Regions from separate parts of the Luteimonas sp. gir genome, predicted to be linked through region 1. Evidence: predicted binding sites of a transcription regulator. Region 1 holds the regulator's gene; the other holds the start of a gene.

Region 1 (7,486 bases):
CTTCGGCCTGCTGTTCTTCGCCGCCAACGGCCATCTCGCGCTGGTTGCGCTGCTCGTGCGCAGCTACGAGGCGCTGCCGATCGGCACGGCGTTGCCCGAGCTCGAGGCCACGTTGCGCGTCGCCCCCGAGTTCTTCGCGCTGGTGCTGCGCGGCGCGGTCTCGCTGGCGCTGCCGGTCATGGTCGCGATGCTCGCGGTCAATCTCGCGTTCGGTGTGCTGTCTCGCGCCGCGCCGGCGCTCAATCCGATCCAGCTCGGCCTGCCGATCTCGGTCCTCGTGGGCCTGTTGCTGATCGCAGTGCTGGCCGGGGAACTGGGCCCGCCGATCCAGCGGTTGTTCGACTTGGCCTTCGATGCCGCCGCGCGGCTGCCGCTGGGGCGTTGAGGCCGCGGCTGAGCCAAGGCACCGCCCGCGCGGCATATGACTTGCAGCGGACAGCCCGTCACCTGCGATGCCGGCAACGATGGCCGAGAACGAAGACGGTCAGGAGAAGACCGAACAGCCCAGCGAAAAACGACTGCGCGACGCACGCGAGAAGGGCAACGTCCCGCGCTCGCGCGAACTGTCGACCGTGGCGGTGTTCGGCGCGGGCGTGTGCATGCTGCTGGTCACCGGCGGCGGCCTGTCGGCGCGCGCACTCGACTGGATGCGTGCGGCGCTGACCCCGGACCTGGCGATGCTCGAATCGCCGCAGATGCTGTTCGGCCATGCCGGTCAGCTGATGCTCGGCTTCCTGTGGCTGCTGGCGCCGCTGCTGCTGGTGCTGCTGCTCGCCTGTCTGGTCGCACCGGCGCTGATGGGTGGATTCAACGCCTCGACCAAGGGGCTGGTGCCCGATCTGAAAAAGCTCAACCCGCTGGCCGGCCTCAAGCGCATCTATGGCCCCGAGGGCGCGGCCGAACTGCTCAAATCGCTGTTGCGCGTGGCCCTGGTCGGCACCGCGGCCGCGCTGTTCCTGTGGCCCGGTCTGCATCGCCTGCGCAGCATGCTCGACCAACCACTCGAGGCCGCCGCCGGCGCCGGCCTCGGCTTCGCGCTGTGGATGCTGATGGCAACCTCCGCGGCCTTGCTGCTGCTGGCCTTGCTCGATGCGCCGTACCAGAAATGGAACTGGCGCCGGAAGCTCAAGATGACGCGGCAGGAACTGCGCGAGGAGATGAAGGAAAGCGAGGGCCGGCCGGAGGTCAAGGGCCGCATCCGCCAGATGCAGCAGCAGATGTCGCAGCGGCGGATGATGGAAGACTTGCCCGGTGCCGACGTGATCGTGGTCAATCCCACGCATTACGCAGTCGCGCTCAAGTACGAGGGCGAGGCGATGCGCGCGCCGAAGGTGATCGCCAAGGGCGTGGACGAAATGGCGCTGCGCATCCGCGCCGTCGGCGAGCAGCACCGCATTGCGCTGGTCGCCGCGCCGCCGCTGGCACGCGTCTTGTATCGGGAGGCGCAGATCGGTCAGGAAATCCCCGTGAAGCTCTACGCCGCCGTCGCCCAGGTGCTGTCCTACGTGTACCAGCTGCGCAGTTGGGCGCCGGGCCAGCCCTACCCCGAACTGTCGGCGGTCGAAGTCGATGAGGACGCGACCGGCCGGGGGGCGCAGCCGTGAGCGCGGTGATGCAGTCCGGCCCCAAGCGCCTGTTCGACATGCTGCGCCATGGACTGGGCGCGCCGTTGCTGGTGCTGGCGCTGCTGGCGATGGTCGTGGTGCCGCTGCCGCCGTTCGCGCTCGACGTGCTCTTCAGCTTCAACATCGCGATCTCGCTGGTGGTGCTGCTGGCGGTGGTCTACGTGCAGCGCCCGCTGGACTTCAGCATCTTCCCGATCGTGCTGCTGATGACCACGATGCTGCGCCTGGCGCTGAACGTGGCCTCCACGCGCGTGATCCTGCTGCACGGTCAGAACGGCCCGGGCGCAGCCGGCAACGTGATCGAGTCGTTCGGCGAGTTCGTCGTCGGCGGCAACTTCGCGGTCGGCATCGTCGCGTTCGCGATCCTGACCATCATCAACTTCATGGTCATCACCAAGGGTGCGGGCCGGGTCTCGGAAGTCACCGCGCGCTTCATCCTCGATGCGATGCCCGGCAAGCAGATGGCGATCGACGCCGACCTCAATGCCGGCCTGTTGACCCGCGAGGACGCCAAGGCCCGGCGCGAGGAAGTCCGCCAGGAAGCCGATTTCTACGGCGCGATGGACGGCGCCAGCAAGTTCATCCGCGGCGATGCGATCGCCGGCATCCTGATCCTGTTCGTGACGATCATCGGCGGCCTGGTGATCGGCATGCTCCAGCACGGCATGCCGTTCGGAGACGCGGCGGCGACCTACACCCTGCTGTCGATCGGCGACGGCCTGGTGTCGCAGTTACCGTCGCTGCTGGTGTCCTCGGCGGTCGCGCTCTTGGTCACCCGCGCTTCGCGGGCCCAGGACATGGGCGGCGCGGTGACCGGGCAGGTGTTCGGCCAGTACCGGGCGTTGTCGATCGCGGCGGTCATTCTGCTGGTGGTCGGGCTGGTGCCCGGCATGCCGAACCTCGCCTTCCTGACCTTGGCCGCGCTGGTCGGCTACGGCGCCTGGACGATGCGCAAGCGCAGCCTGGCGGCCGAACGCGCCGCAGCCGCGCCGGACGCCGCACTGCCCGCGCCCGAGCAGGCCGCCAATGCGGAGCTCGGCTGGGACGACCTGCGCCCGGTCGATCCGCTCGGCCTGGAGGTCGGTTATCGGCTGATTCCGTTGGTGGACAAGGCCCAAGGCGGCGAGCTGATGGCGCGGATCAAGGCCGTGCGTCGCAAGCTCACTCAGGACATCGGCTTTCTGATTCCGCCGGTGCACATCCGCGACAACCTCGAACTGTCGCCCACCGCCTACCGGCTGCTTGTCCACGGCGTGCCGGTGGCGACCGCCGAGGTGCATCCCGACCGCCTGCTGGCGCTCGACCCAGGCGGCGCGCTGCAGCCGATCGAGGGCATTCCGGGCAAGGACCCGGCGTTCGGGCTCGACGCACTGTGGATCCTGCCGATCCAGCGCGCCCAGGCCGAAGCCGCGGGTTACACCGTGGTCGATCCGGCGACCGTGGTCGCGACCCACCTCTCGCACCTGGTCCGCGAACAGGCGCCCGAACTGCTCGGGCACGAGGAAGTCCAGCAGTTGCTGGCGACCCTGGCGCGCAGCGCGCCCAAGCTCGCCGAGGACCTCACACCCAAGGCGCTGCCGCTGGCGGTGGTGGTCCGGGTGCTGCAGAACCTGCTGGTCGAGCGTATTCCCGTCCGGCAGCTGCGCCGCATCGCCGAGGCACTGGTCGAGCACGCCGCGCACACCCAGGACCCCGGTCAACTCACCGCCGCGGTCCGCACCGCGCTGGGCCGCTTCATCGTCCAGGAGATCGCCGGCCCGGCGCCCGAGTTGCCGGTCTACACGCTGGCGCCCGCGCTGGAACGGGTCTTGCAGGATTCCGCGCAAGGGACCGGCGCTGCGCTGGAGCCGGGCCTGGCCGAACGTCTGCAGCAGAGCCTGGCCGATTGCGCCGGCCAGCAGGAGGCCAGGAACGAACCGGCAGTGGTGCTGGTCCCCGGCCAGGTCCGCGCCGCGCTCGCGCGTCTGGTCCGGCACAGCGTCCCGACCCTGTCGGTGCTGGCCTACACCGAAGTCCCCGAAGACAAGCGGCTCAAGTTGCTGGGGACGATCAGTTGAAGCGCGGGACTTTGTTGTAGGGACTGGGGACTGGTGAACGCAGGGCCCCGCCACGGAGAACGCACGATGCACGCACGACACCCCAGCGCCCCCCAAGGCCGCCCCGACCGGCGCAGTGCCCTCGCCTGCGCCAGGCCGCATGCCCCATTCCTCATCTCCGGCCGCCGCCCATGAACATCCGCCGTTTCGTCGCCGCCGACATGCGCAGCGCCCTGCAGATGGTGCGGGCCGCGCACGGGCCCGATGCCGTGATCCTGTCCAATCGCCGCACCGACGAGGGCGTGGAGATTGTCGCGGCCAGCAACTACGACGAAAGCGTGGTCCAGCGCGCCCTCGACGAGGCCCAGCGGCGCGAGGCACCGGCCGCCTCGCCTGCCGAGCCGCCGCAGGCGCAGGCCGCCGACGCCCGCGACGACTCGCCCGCCGAACGCTGGCTGCGTGCCTTGGCACCGGCCGAGGCGGCTGCGCCGCCACAGGCGGTGGTCCATGCGGCAGTCGCCGACCCGCCGCCCGCAGCGATCACCGAGGCCCTGCACGCCGAGCTCGCGGACGCCGGCGCCGGATTTCCGTCGTTTGCCGAGCTGCTCGGGCGCCGTCGCTCCGCCGCGGCGACATGGGCCGCCGAAGACGACGGAATTCCGTCGCAGGCGCCGCCCGAACCGCCCGCGCCCGCGCCGGATGTGGCCGCGCCCATCGCGCATACCTCGATGCCGCCGGCCCCGGTCGCCACGCCGCCCGCCCTCGTCGCCGTGCCCGCACCGCCGGCGCCGAGCAGCGACGGCGAGCTGGCGCAGATGCGCGAGGAACTGGCGCAGATGCGGCAGATGATCGAGCGCGAGATGGCGCGCCTGACCGACGAGCGCCTGCGCGGGTCCCCGGCCCGCGGCCAGGTCATGGAACTGATGGAAGACTACGGCTTCGATGCCGGCATCACCCGCGACATCGCCTTGCAGGTGCCGGCCGACACCCCGGCCCACCGCGTCCGCGGCCTGATGCTGGCCTTGCTGTCCAAGCGCCTGCCGATCTGCCCGATCGACCCGCTGGAGGAGGCCGGGGTCATCGCGCTGGTCGGCCCGACCGGCGCCGGCAAGACCACGACCATCGCCAAGCTCGCCGCACGGTACGTCGCCCGCCACCAGGCCCGCGACGTGGCACTGGTGACCACCGACACCGTGCGCGTGGGCGGCCGCGAACAACTGCACAGCTACGGCCGGCAGCTCGGCATCGCGGTGCACGAGGCCGACAGCGAGACCGGGCTGGTCCAGTTGCTGCAGCGCCTGCGCGACTACCGGCTGGTGCTGGTCGACACCGCCGGGCTCAGTCAGCGCGACCGCGCCCTGGCCGGCCAACTGCACTGGCTGCGCGCCGCGCGTCAGATCCGCACCCTGCTCGTGCTGCCCGCCAACACCCATTTCGCCGACCTCGACGAAGTCGTCCGCCGCTTCGAGGGTGCCCGCCCGCAGGGCGCGGTGCTGACCAAGCTCGACGAGACCGGGCGGCTGGGCAGCGTGCTGTCGGTCGCCGTCGATCACGCCCTGCCGCTGACCTGGATCGCCGACGGCCAGCGCATTCCCGACGACCTGCATCGCGCCAATGCCGCCCATCTGGCATTGCGGCTTGAAGATCTCCGCCGCGATGCCGATAAGCCGATCGTCCCCACGCACGATCTCCACGACCCCGACGCCCAGAAGTCCCACCATGCCGTCGCCTGACCTGCCCGCCCCCGCCCCGTTCGCGCCCGTCCGCACCCTCGCCGTCACCGGCGGCAAGGGCGGCGTCGGCAAGACCAACGTGTCGGCCAACCTCGCCATCGCACTGGCCGGCATGGGTCAGCGCACGATGCTGCTCGACGCGGACCTGGGCCTGGCCAATCTGGATGTGCTGCTGGGCCTGTCGCCGCGCTTCACGCTGGCCGACCTCGTGGCCGGGCGCTGCACGCTCGACGAGGCGATCATCGAGGGCCCGGCGGGCGTGCTGATCGTGCCCGCCGCCTCCGGCCGCCGGCACATGGCCGAGCTGCGTCCGATCGAGCATGCCGGCCTGGTCAACGTCTTCAACGAGCTTGAGCGCGAGCTCGATGTGCTGGTGGTCGATACCGCCGCCGGCATCACCGACTCGGTGCTGACCTTCTGCCAGGCCGCGCAGGACGCAGTGGTCGTGGTCTGCGACGAGCCGGCCTCACTCACCGATGCGTATGCACTGATCAAGGTGCTTGCGCGCGAGCGCGGCCTGGACCGGATCCAGGTCGTCGCCAATATGGTACGCAGCCCGCAGGAGGGCCGCGCGCTGTACGACAAGCTGGTGCGCGTGTGTGAGCGCTTCATCGGCGACGTCTCGCTGAACTACCTGGGCGCAGTGCCGCAATGCGAGTGGCTGCGCGCCGCGGTCCAGCGCCAGCAGGCGGTGGTGCGCGCCTACCCGGGCAGCCCGTCGTCGCAAGCGCTGGTGGAGATCGCACGTCGCGTCGCGCGCTGGCAGGCGCCGACCGCGCCGCGTGGCCACGTCGAATTCTTCGTCGATCGCCTGCTGCGCCAGGGAGCGGCCGCATGAACGCCGCCGCCCGCCAGTACCAGGCGGTCCAGCGCGCCAGCGCGCCGGATCCGGTCGTGGTGCATGCCGAATTGGTGCGCCGCATCGCCCATCACATCGCTGCGCGGCTGCCGGCCAGCGTCGAGATCGACGACCTGATCCAGGCCGGCATGATCGGCCTGCTCGAGGCCTCGCGCAGCTACGACGCCGAACAGGGCGCCTCGTTCGAGACCTATGCCTCGATCCGCATCCGCGGCGCGATGATCGACGAGATCCGCCGCGGCGACTGGGTGCCGCGCTCGGTCCATCGCCGTGCACGCGAAGCCGCCGCCGCAATCCGCGAGATCGAGCAGGCCAGCGGCCGCGCCGCCAGCGCCCAGGAGGTCGCGGCCAAGTTGCAGATGCCGCTGGCCGACTATCAACGTCTGCTCGAAGACGCCGCCCGCGGCCAGGTGCTGAGCCTGGACTCGCACGTCGAGGACCACGGCGAGGTCGAGCCGGCCAACCGCGACGGCGGACCGACGCCGCAGGAACACCTGGTACGCAGCGAGTTCGGCCGGGAACTGGCCGCGGCGATCACCCTGCTGCCCGAGCGCGAACAGCTGGTGCTGTCGCTGTACTACGAACAGGAACTCAACCTCAAGGAGATCGGCGCGGTACTGGGCGTGAGCGAATCGCGCGTATGCCAGATCCACGGCCAGGCCGTGGTGCGCCTGCGCGGCCGCCTGTCCGCCTTCGAACTCGCAGATACCGGCATCGGCAACGCCGACTGATGCCCCACCCGTGGAGCCCGCTTTGAACAAGAACATCCGTATCCTCGTGGTCGACGACTTCTCGACGATGCGCCGCATCGTCAAGAATCTGTTGTCGGACCTGGGCTTCAACAACACCGTCGAAGCCGAGGACGGCAACAGCGCGATGGCCGTGCTGCGCCAGGATGCGGTCGACCTGGTCATCACCGACTGGAACATGCCCGGCATGACCGGCATCGAGTTGCTGCGCGCGATCCGCGCCGACCCCAAGTTCCGCGCGCTGCCGGTGATGATGGTCACCGCCGAGGCCAAGCGCGAGCAGATCATCGAGGCGGCGCAGAGCGGCGTGAACGGCTACATCATCAAGCCGTTCACCGCGCAGACGCTGTCGGAGAAGCTTGGCAAGATCTTCGAGCGCCTGGGAGGCGCGGCGTGACCGCCACCGTCGCGGTGACCACCGACCGCAGCCAGCTCGCAGGGCTGCTGCACGACGCGCTCGAAGCGCTCGAACGCGGCGACGAGG
Region 2 (7,486 bases), on a different contig from region 1:
GCCCGAACGACCCGGACGACGTGAAGACGCTGTCGGAGGTCGCCGGTGTGGCGATCGATGAGGTGTTCATCGGCTCGTGCATGACCAACATCGGTCACTTCCGTGCAGCGTCCAAGCTGCTGGAAGGCAAGCGCGACATCCCGACCAAGCTGTGGGTCGCGCCGCCGACCAAGATGGACGCCGCCGAGCTGACCAAGGAAGGCCACTACGGCACGTTCGGCGCCGCAGGTGCGCGGATGGAAATGCCGGGCTGCTCGCTGTGCATGGGCAACCAGGCGCAGGTGCGCGAGGGCGCGACGGTGTTCTCGACCTCGACCCGCAATTTCCCCAACCGCCTGGGCCGCAACTCCAACGTGTATCTGGGCTCGGCGGAACTGGCCGCGATCTGCTCGCGCCTGGGTCGGATCCCGACCCGCGAGGAGTACATGGCGGGCGTCGGCGTGATCAACACGCAGAGCGCGGAGATCTACCGTTACATGAACTTCGACCAGATCGAGGAGTACCGCGACACAGCGTCGTCGGTCGCTGCCTGATCGCGCCGATCGCCAGACCAGAACGCCCGGCATTGCCGGGCGTTCTTTTGTTTAAAGAACCGGGGTCAGAGTGCAATTTGCTTTGCGAAATTGCACTCTGACCCCGGTTTTGGCGTTGGCGGCAAGCGTCGCAGGTGGCGTCAGTCCACCGACTCGCGCCGGGCCAATGTCAGCAGGCGCTGGGCGATGCGGTCCAGCGGCAGGCATTCTTGCGCGGCGCCCAGCTTCCAGGCGGCGCCGGGCATGCCCCAGACGACGCTGCTGGCCTCGTCCTGCACCAGCGTCGCAGCCCCGGCCTCGCGCAGTTCGAGCAGTCCGCGGGCGCCATCGTCGCCCATGCCGGTGAGGATCGCCGCAACCGCGTTGGCGCCCGCCGCCTGCGCGACCGAGCGGAACAGGACGTCGACCGCGGGCCGGTGCCGGTTGACCGGTGGGCCGGGGTCGAGCCGGCAACGCCAGCGAGCGCCGTCGCGCAGCACGCGCAGGTGGTGGTCGCCCGGCGGCAGGTAGACATGCCCGGGCAGGATGGTCTCGCCGTCGCGCGCCTCGCGCACCAGCATCGCGCAATGCCGGTCCAGGCGTTCGGCGAACGGTGCGCTGAAACTGGCGGGAATGTGCTGGGTCAGCACGATGGCCGGTGCATCGGGCGGCATCGCTTCGAGCACGACGCGGATCGCTTCGGTACCGCCCGCGGACGCGCCGATCGCGATCAGCCGGTCGGTCGTGCGGTAGCGCAACGCGACCGGTGTGGCGGTCGTCTCGGTCGCAGCAGCGGGCCCGGCCGCCGGACGCGATGTCGGGCGCGGTGCGGCGCGGACCTGCGCGCGCGCCGCGGCCTTGACCTTCGCAGTGATCTCCTGCGCGTAGCTTTCCAGGCCGTGGGCGACATTGATGCGTGGCTTGGCGACAAAGTCCACCGCGCCCAGCGCCAAGGCCTGCAGGGTGATGTCGGCGCCGCGCTCGGTCAGCGAGGACACCATCACCACCGGCATCGGTCGCAGTCGCATCAGATTGTCGAGAAACACCAGGCCGTCCATGCGCGGCATCTCGACATCGAGGGTCAGCACATCGGGATGCAGGCGCTTGATCTTCTCGCGGGCGAGCAAGGGGTCGGCGGCGCTGCCCACGACCTCGATCTGGGGATCGGCGGACAGCACTTCGGTCAGCAACTGACGCACGACCGCCGAGTCGTCGACGATGAGCACGCGCACCGGCGTCATTCGAACAGCTCCACATCGCCGGCGACCGGCGCGCGCGCCAAGCGGGCACGGACGGCCGATTCGGCGGCCGCCACCTCGGCGCCGTGTGCGTGCGGCAGCCGGTAGACCATCACCTTGCCGGTCTGCGGGAAGAACCACACCTTGCGCGGATGGATGCCCTGCAGATCCTCGGCCACGACCGGGATGTTCTCCGCGTCCAGATAGCCGCGCACGAACTCGGCGTTACGCGTGCCCACCGGGTTGCTGGTGAAGCCCTTGAGCACGTTGGCGCCACCGAACACCTTGGCCTCGAGGCGACGGCGGCTGGCGCCGCGCTTGAGCAGCTCGTTGATCAGCACTTCCATCGCATAGCTGCCGTAGCGGGCCGGCGCGCCGTCGCCATTGCCACCGTCGGGCAACAGGAAGTGGTTCATGCCGCCCAGGTGCAGCAGCGGGTCGCGAATGCACGCGGCCACGCATGAGCCCAGCACGGTGACCAGCGCGGTGCCGTCGTTGACCACCAGGTACTGGGTCGGCAGCAGCTTGGCGGCCGGCACCTGGAACTGCGGGTCGCGGTAGCGCATCACCGTGTCGCTGGGCGGCGCGCTCACGGGGCAGTCGCTGCGAAGTGGCGGCGGTACAGCGTGCGGCCGCAGGGCTGGATCAGGTCGGCGGCGTGCAGGTAGTTTTCCGAGTGCCCGGTATAGAGCAGGCTGGCCGCGTCCATGTGCGTGATCAGCCGCGACAGGATGCCGCGCTGGGTCGGCTTGTCAAAGTAGATCATCACATTGCGGCAGAAGATCGCATCGAACGGACCGCCGACATCGTAACGGCCGGCCAGCAGATTCAAGGGACGGAACTCGATCAGCGCCTGCAGCGCCGGATGCACGCGGCACTTGCCGGCATTGGGGCCGGTGCCGCGCTGGAAGAAGCGGCGCCGCAGGTCCGCGTCGAGCGCGGCGACGCGTTCGATCGGATAGACGCCCTGACGCGCGGTCGCCAGGACCTGGGTGTCGATGTCGGTCGCGACGATGCGCACCGGCGGCTGCAGCGTGTCGAAGGCCTCGCAGGCGGTGATGGCCATCGAGTACGGTTCCTCGCCGGTCGAGGCTGCGCACGACCACAGCGTCAACGGCTTGCGGCCCGACCCGGCGCGCTGCAACTGGGTGCGCAGCGTCTCGAAGTGGTGCGGCTCGCGGAAGAACGAGGTCAGATTGGTGGTCAGCGCATTGGTGAACGCCTGCCATTCATCGCCGTCAGGATCGCCTTCCAGCAACGCCAGATAGTCACTGAAGTCGTCGAGGCCGAGCGCGCGCAGCCGCCGCGACAGCCGGCCGTAGACCATGTCGCGCTTGCTGGCGACCAGCGCGATGCCCGCCCGGTCGTGGATCAGTTGGCACACGCGACGGAAATCGCGGTCGGCGAACACGAACTGGCGGGCGTCGCCGGGCGGGTGGGGCAGGGAAGCGGCACTCATGGCGACCGGCGCGTCAGGGAGACTCGATGGTTATCGGCGCGATGCCGGCGAAGTTGACCGCGATCGTCGCGTCACGCGCAAGGCCCGGCACTGGGCCGGGCCTTGTCGGTGCCCCGTATCGGCGGCAACGATCAGAACTCCGCCCAGTCCGCCTCGGCCAGGGCGGGCGCGGCGGGAGCGCGTGTCGCCGGACGTGGCGCGGCGGGTGCCGGCTTGCGAGACGGTGGCGGCGCTGCCCGGGTCGGCTGCGCGGCGGGTGCGGCCACGGCCTGTCCTTCGATCCGCAGCATCGAGATCGCGTCGGCCAGGCCCGTGGCCTGCTCCTCCATCGCCCGCGCGGCGGCCGAGGCTTCTTCGACCAGTGCGGCGTTCTGCTGAGTGGTCTCGTCCATCTGCACGATGGTCTGGTTGACCTGCTCGATACCCGCCGCCTGTTCCTGCGAGGCGGCGGAGATCTCGGCCATGATGTCGGTCACCCGCTGCACCGAGGCGACCATCTCGGCCATGGTCTTGCCAGCCTGTCCAGCGAGCGCGGCACCGCTGGCGACCTTGCTGGTGGAGTCGTCGATCAGGCCCTTGATCTCCTTGGCGGCATTGGCACTGCGCTGGGCAAGCGTACGGACCTCGGAGGCCACGACCGCAAAGCCGCGGCCCTGTTCGCCGGCCCGCGCGGCCTCGACCGCGGCGTTGAGCGCGAGGATGTTGGTCTGGAACGCGATGCCGTCGATGACCGAGATGATGTCGGCGATCTTGCGCGAGGAGGCCTCGATGTCGGCCATCGTGGAAACGACCTGACCGACGACCTCGCCGCCCTGGGAGGCGACGGTGGCCGCGCCCTGGGCGAGCTGGTTGGCCTGGCGGGCGTGGTCGGCGTTCTGGCGGACGGTGGAGGTCAGTTCCTCCATCGAGGCGGCGGTTTCTTCCAGATTGGCCGCCTGCTGCTCGGTGCGGCGCGAGAGGTCGTCGTTGCCCGAGGCGATCTCGGTCGACGCGGTGCCAATCGCAGCCGACGCGCCCTGGATGCGGGCGACGATGGCGGTGAGCTGGGCGACGGTGGCGTTGGCGTCGTCGCGCATGCGGGCGAACACGCCTTGGAAATCGCCTTCCATGCGCGCGGTCAGATCGCCCGAGGCGAGCGCATTGAGCACGTGCGAGACCTGCGCCAGGCTGACCGCGTTGGCGTCGAGCAGGCTGTTGAGCTGCTGCGCCAGCTGCAGGATGAAGCCGTGCTTGCCGTCCAGCGAGACGCGATGGTCGAGATCACCGGCCGCGGCCGCGGACACGATGCGGGCGACTTCGGCTTCGACCCGGACTTCACCGGTGCGGTCGCGCCATTCGGCGATCAGGCCGATATCGCGGCCCTGCGCGTCGCGGATCGGCGAGATGATCTGCGCGATGCAGGCGTCTTGGTAATGTATCTCGCGGTGCGCGATGCCGCGCTCCTTGAGACTGGTCAGCACGCGCTGGTCCGGCTTGCCGTCCAGCTCGAACGTCGCCAGCGAGGCCCCCAGCAGCGGCTGGGCCGGATCGTAGTGCGGCAGCTCGGCTGCGATCGCCTCGGCGTTGTCGCGCATCACGGTCTCCAGCGCCGGATTGACGTAGAGGATGTCGAACTTCTCGTCGGTGACGATCATGCCGGTCGAGGCACTGTCGAGCGCGGTGCGGATGCGCAGATTCTCGCTGGCGATCTTTTGATCGCGCTCGATCCGCTCGCGCAGGTCGTGCTGCATCCGCTGCATGGCCTTGAGCAGGTCGCCGATCTCGTCGCGGCGGCTGGCATCGATGCGGGTGTCGAGCTTGCCGCTGGCCACGTCATTGGCGACCGCGACTGCCGAGCGGGTGGCGCCGGTGAGGTTGCGTGCCATCAGCCAGGCGATGACCATGCCGCCGGTGATGCCGGCCAGCAGCATGACCACCATCAGAATGCTCGACCCGGTCTGCACCGAGCGCGCCTCCTCACGGGCCGCGGTGGCCTGACGGTCGGCCTCGGCCTGCAGCGCCTGCAACGCGTTGCCGGCGGCCATGTGCAGGTCGCGGGTGCGGCCGATGAAGGTGTCGGTGGCGTCGTCGGGCAGGTCGAGCTCGATCAGTTCGTTGACCTCGTGGTAGGAGGCCTTGGCATCGGTCCAAGCGGTCACGAAGCCGTCGTAGAGCTTGCGCTCTTCCGGCGAGACGATCAGCGGCGCGTACGCTGCCATGGCTGCGTCGATCTGCTGTTCCATCGCAGCGGTGCGCTCGCGCGCATCGCGCTTGACCTGATCGCTGGCGCGCACCAAACCCAGGTATGACGCGGCGCGATACTCGCCGAGCAGGGCGCGCGTTTCGCCGACCGTGGTCAGCGTCGGCAGGGTGTTGTCAGCGAGGTGGTCGGTCACGCTGTCGAGCGAGCGCAGGCCGATGAAGCCACCCACGCCCTGGGCGATCATCAGGATCAGGACGACGCCGAATGCCAGCATCAGTTTCGGTGCGAGCTTGAGATTCGAGAACCAGTGCATGCGGCAATCCCCCGTAGGCGGCCGGATGGAAAAACGGCCCGGATGCGGTCTGCAATCCGGGCGCGGGGCTTACTTGATGGTGGCGAGCTTGATGTCGCTGGGCGAGCTGACTGCGATCTCGGCGCGGCTGGCGTCGCGCTGGATGGTGCCCACGACGCACACATCGCGGCCTTCCAGCTCCTCGGGCGAGGGACGGAACCGGTCACGCTGCTCGTTGGGGATGCGCGCCGAGAAGGTGTGGCGCGGGAACGCGCCGCCCATGTACAGGAAGGTCGGCTGGCCTTCGGTGTTCTCCGCATAGCGGGTCTTTTCGACCTTGCCGCAGACCATGCCGCTCTTGCCGACGAAGCGCACGGCCTGTTCGGGACGGATGGCCTCCTGGGCGAAGGCGGTCGAGGCGCCCCCGACCAGCAGCAGCGCGGCCAGCAGGGAAGACGTCTTGCAGTGGATGGTCATGGTCTGCTCCTTGATCGATGGACGGCAGGCGCGAAAGCGCCTGTGTCCGCCTCTATCGGCCGTGTGCGGCCGGGCCTTGAGTGAAAGCTGTGTGACGGCGGTCCCAGATCGGGGATCACGCTGCCTGGGGAACCGCCAGTTCGGCGCTGTCGAGCAGGGTCTCGATGTCGAGCAGGATCAGCATGCGGTCGTCGAACGTGCCGATGCCGGAGATGCAGCGGGTGTCGATCGCCGCACCGAACTCGGGCGTCGGGCGGATCTGCTCGGCAGAAAGCGGCACCACGTCCGACACACCGTCGACGACGATCCCCACGACACGGTCCTCGACATTGAGCACGATCATCACCGTGAAACTGTCATAGCGCGCCTGCGCCAGGCGCAGCTTCAGGCGCAGGTCGATCACCGGCACGATCGTGCCGCGCAGGTTGATCACGCCTTTGATGTAGTCCGGCGCGTCGGGCAGGCGGGTGACTGCGTCGTAGCCTCGGATCTCCTGCACCTTGAGGATGTCGACGCCGTAGTGCTCGTCGCCCAGGGTGAAGGTGAGGTACTCGCCGGCGTTCTGGGGATCTGGACTGCTCATCGGTGCGCTCCTGCAGGCATGCCGCGCTCGCGCGCGTGTCGGGTGTCCCGTGCGACATCGGCCGCGCGGCGGGCAACTTTAGGCGCCGGCGCTACACGGCGCGGCGGAGCCGGGCGTTGCGCTGGCGCTCGATCTGGAAGATGGACTGCAGGATGCGCCGCTGCGCGGCCGGTGCCAGCGCGACGAAGCGGCAGCCCGCACGCCAGCGCACCCGCGGGCCGGTCTGCTCGCAGAAGCGGTGCGCGACAGTGACGGCCACCGGAATCGGAGTGGCGTCCGGCAGCTGCAACAGGCAGCGATCGAGCGTGCGCCCGGGTGCGAAACGCGGATCCTCGCCGTCATCCATCGCCACCGCGAGCCCGCCGCCGCTCAGGTCCAGCACCCGCAGGCCGTCGTCCGATGACGCCGCCGGGGTGTCGCCATGCCCCGGGTGCAGCGTCACGCCGGCATCGAGCGGTGGCACGACACGATAAAGATCGCGTCGCTGCAGGCGCAGCAGCGCCTCGGGCCAGGATGCGACGAACGCCTGGCGCCCCTCGTGCAGCATCGGCAATGGCGTCGAGAGTCGGAAACGGATCTGCACCGCGTCGAGCCGGGTATCGCAGACGAGTTGGGTGCAGGTCGCAATCCTGCGATTGAGGGCGTCCTGCCGGCTGGCGTCGAGTACCAGCGTGCCGTCGTCGCCGACCGCGAGCAGTGCGGTCGGGCAAGACAGGTCGCCTGGCATCAGGCTGCCGCTGATC

The links. The regulator FliA, encoded in region 1, starts transcription of late flagellar genes. The targets are predictions, from matches to a motif close to TAAAGTTTNNCNNNCNNNGGCCGATAA.
Region 2: a site for FliA is predicted at 3,240-3,266, ahead of WAF18_RS15130 (CheR family methyltransferase). Genes of this name have one in related genera too.

What each region holds. Positions count from the first base shown of each region.
Region 1 covers NZ_JBBAXQ010000008.1:154,453-161,938, forward strand. Annotated here, with positions in the region: gene fliR (flagellar biosynthetic protein FliR) at 1-385, shown strand, start outside; gene flhB (flagellar biosynthesis protein FlhB) at 465-1,604, shown strand; gene flhA (flagellar biosynthesis protein FlhA) at 1,613-3,682, shown strand; gene flhF (flagellar biosynthesis protein FlhF) at 3,853-5,394, shown strand; gene WAF18_RS11915 (MinD/ParA family protein) at 5,381-6,232, shown strand; gene WAF18_RS11920 (RNA polymerase sigma factor FliA) at 6,229-6,984, shown strand; gene WAF18_RS11925 (chemotaxis response regulator CheY) at 7,007-7,399, shown strand; gene WAF18_RS11930 (protein phosphatase CheZ) at 7,396-7,486, shown strand, end outside.
Region 2 covers NZ_JBBAXQ010000013.1:94,836-102,321, forward strand. Annotated here, with positions in the region: gene acnB (bifunctional aconitate hydratase 2/2-methylisocitrate dehydratase) at 1-533, shown strand, start outside; gene WAF18_RS15120 (chemotaxis response regulator protein-glutamate methylesterase) at 674-1,753, opposite strand; gene cheD (chemoreceptor glutamine deamidase CheD) at 1,750-2,343, opposite strand; gene WAF18_RS15130 (CheR family methyltransferase) at 2,340-3,209, opposite strand; gene WAF18_RS15135 (methyl-accepting chemotaxis protein) at 3,341-5,704, opposite strand; gene WAF18_RS15140 (hypothetical protein) at 5,774-6,160, opposite strand; gene WAF18_RS15145 (chemotaxis protein CheW) at 6,276-6,743, opposite strand; gene WAF18_RS15150 (flagellar regulator YcgR PilZN domain-containing protein) at 6,835-7,486, opposite strand, start outside.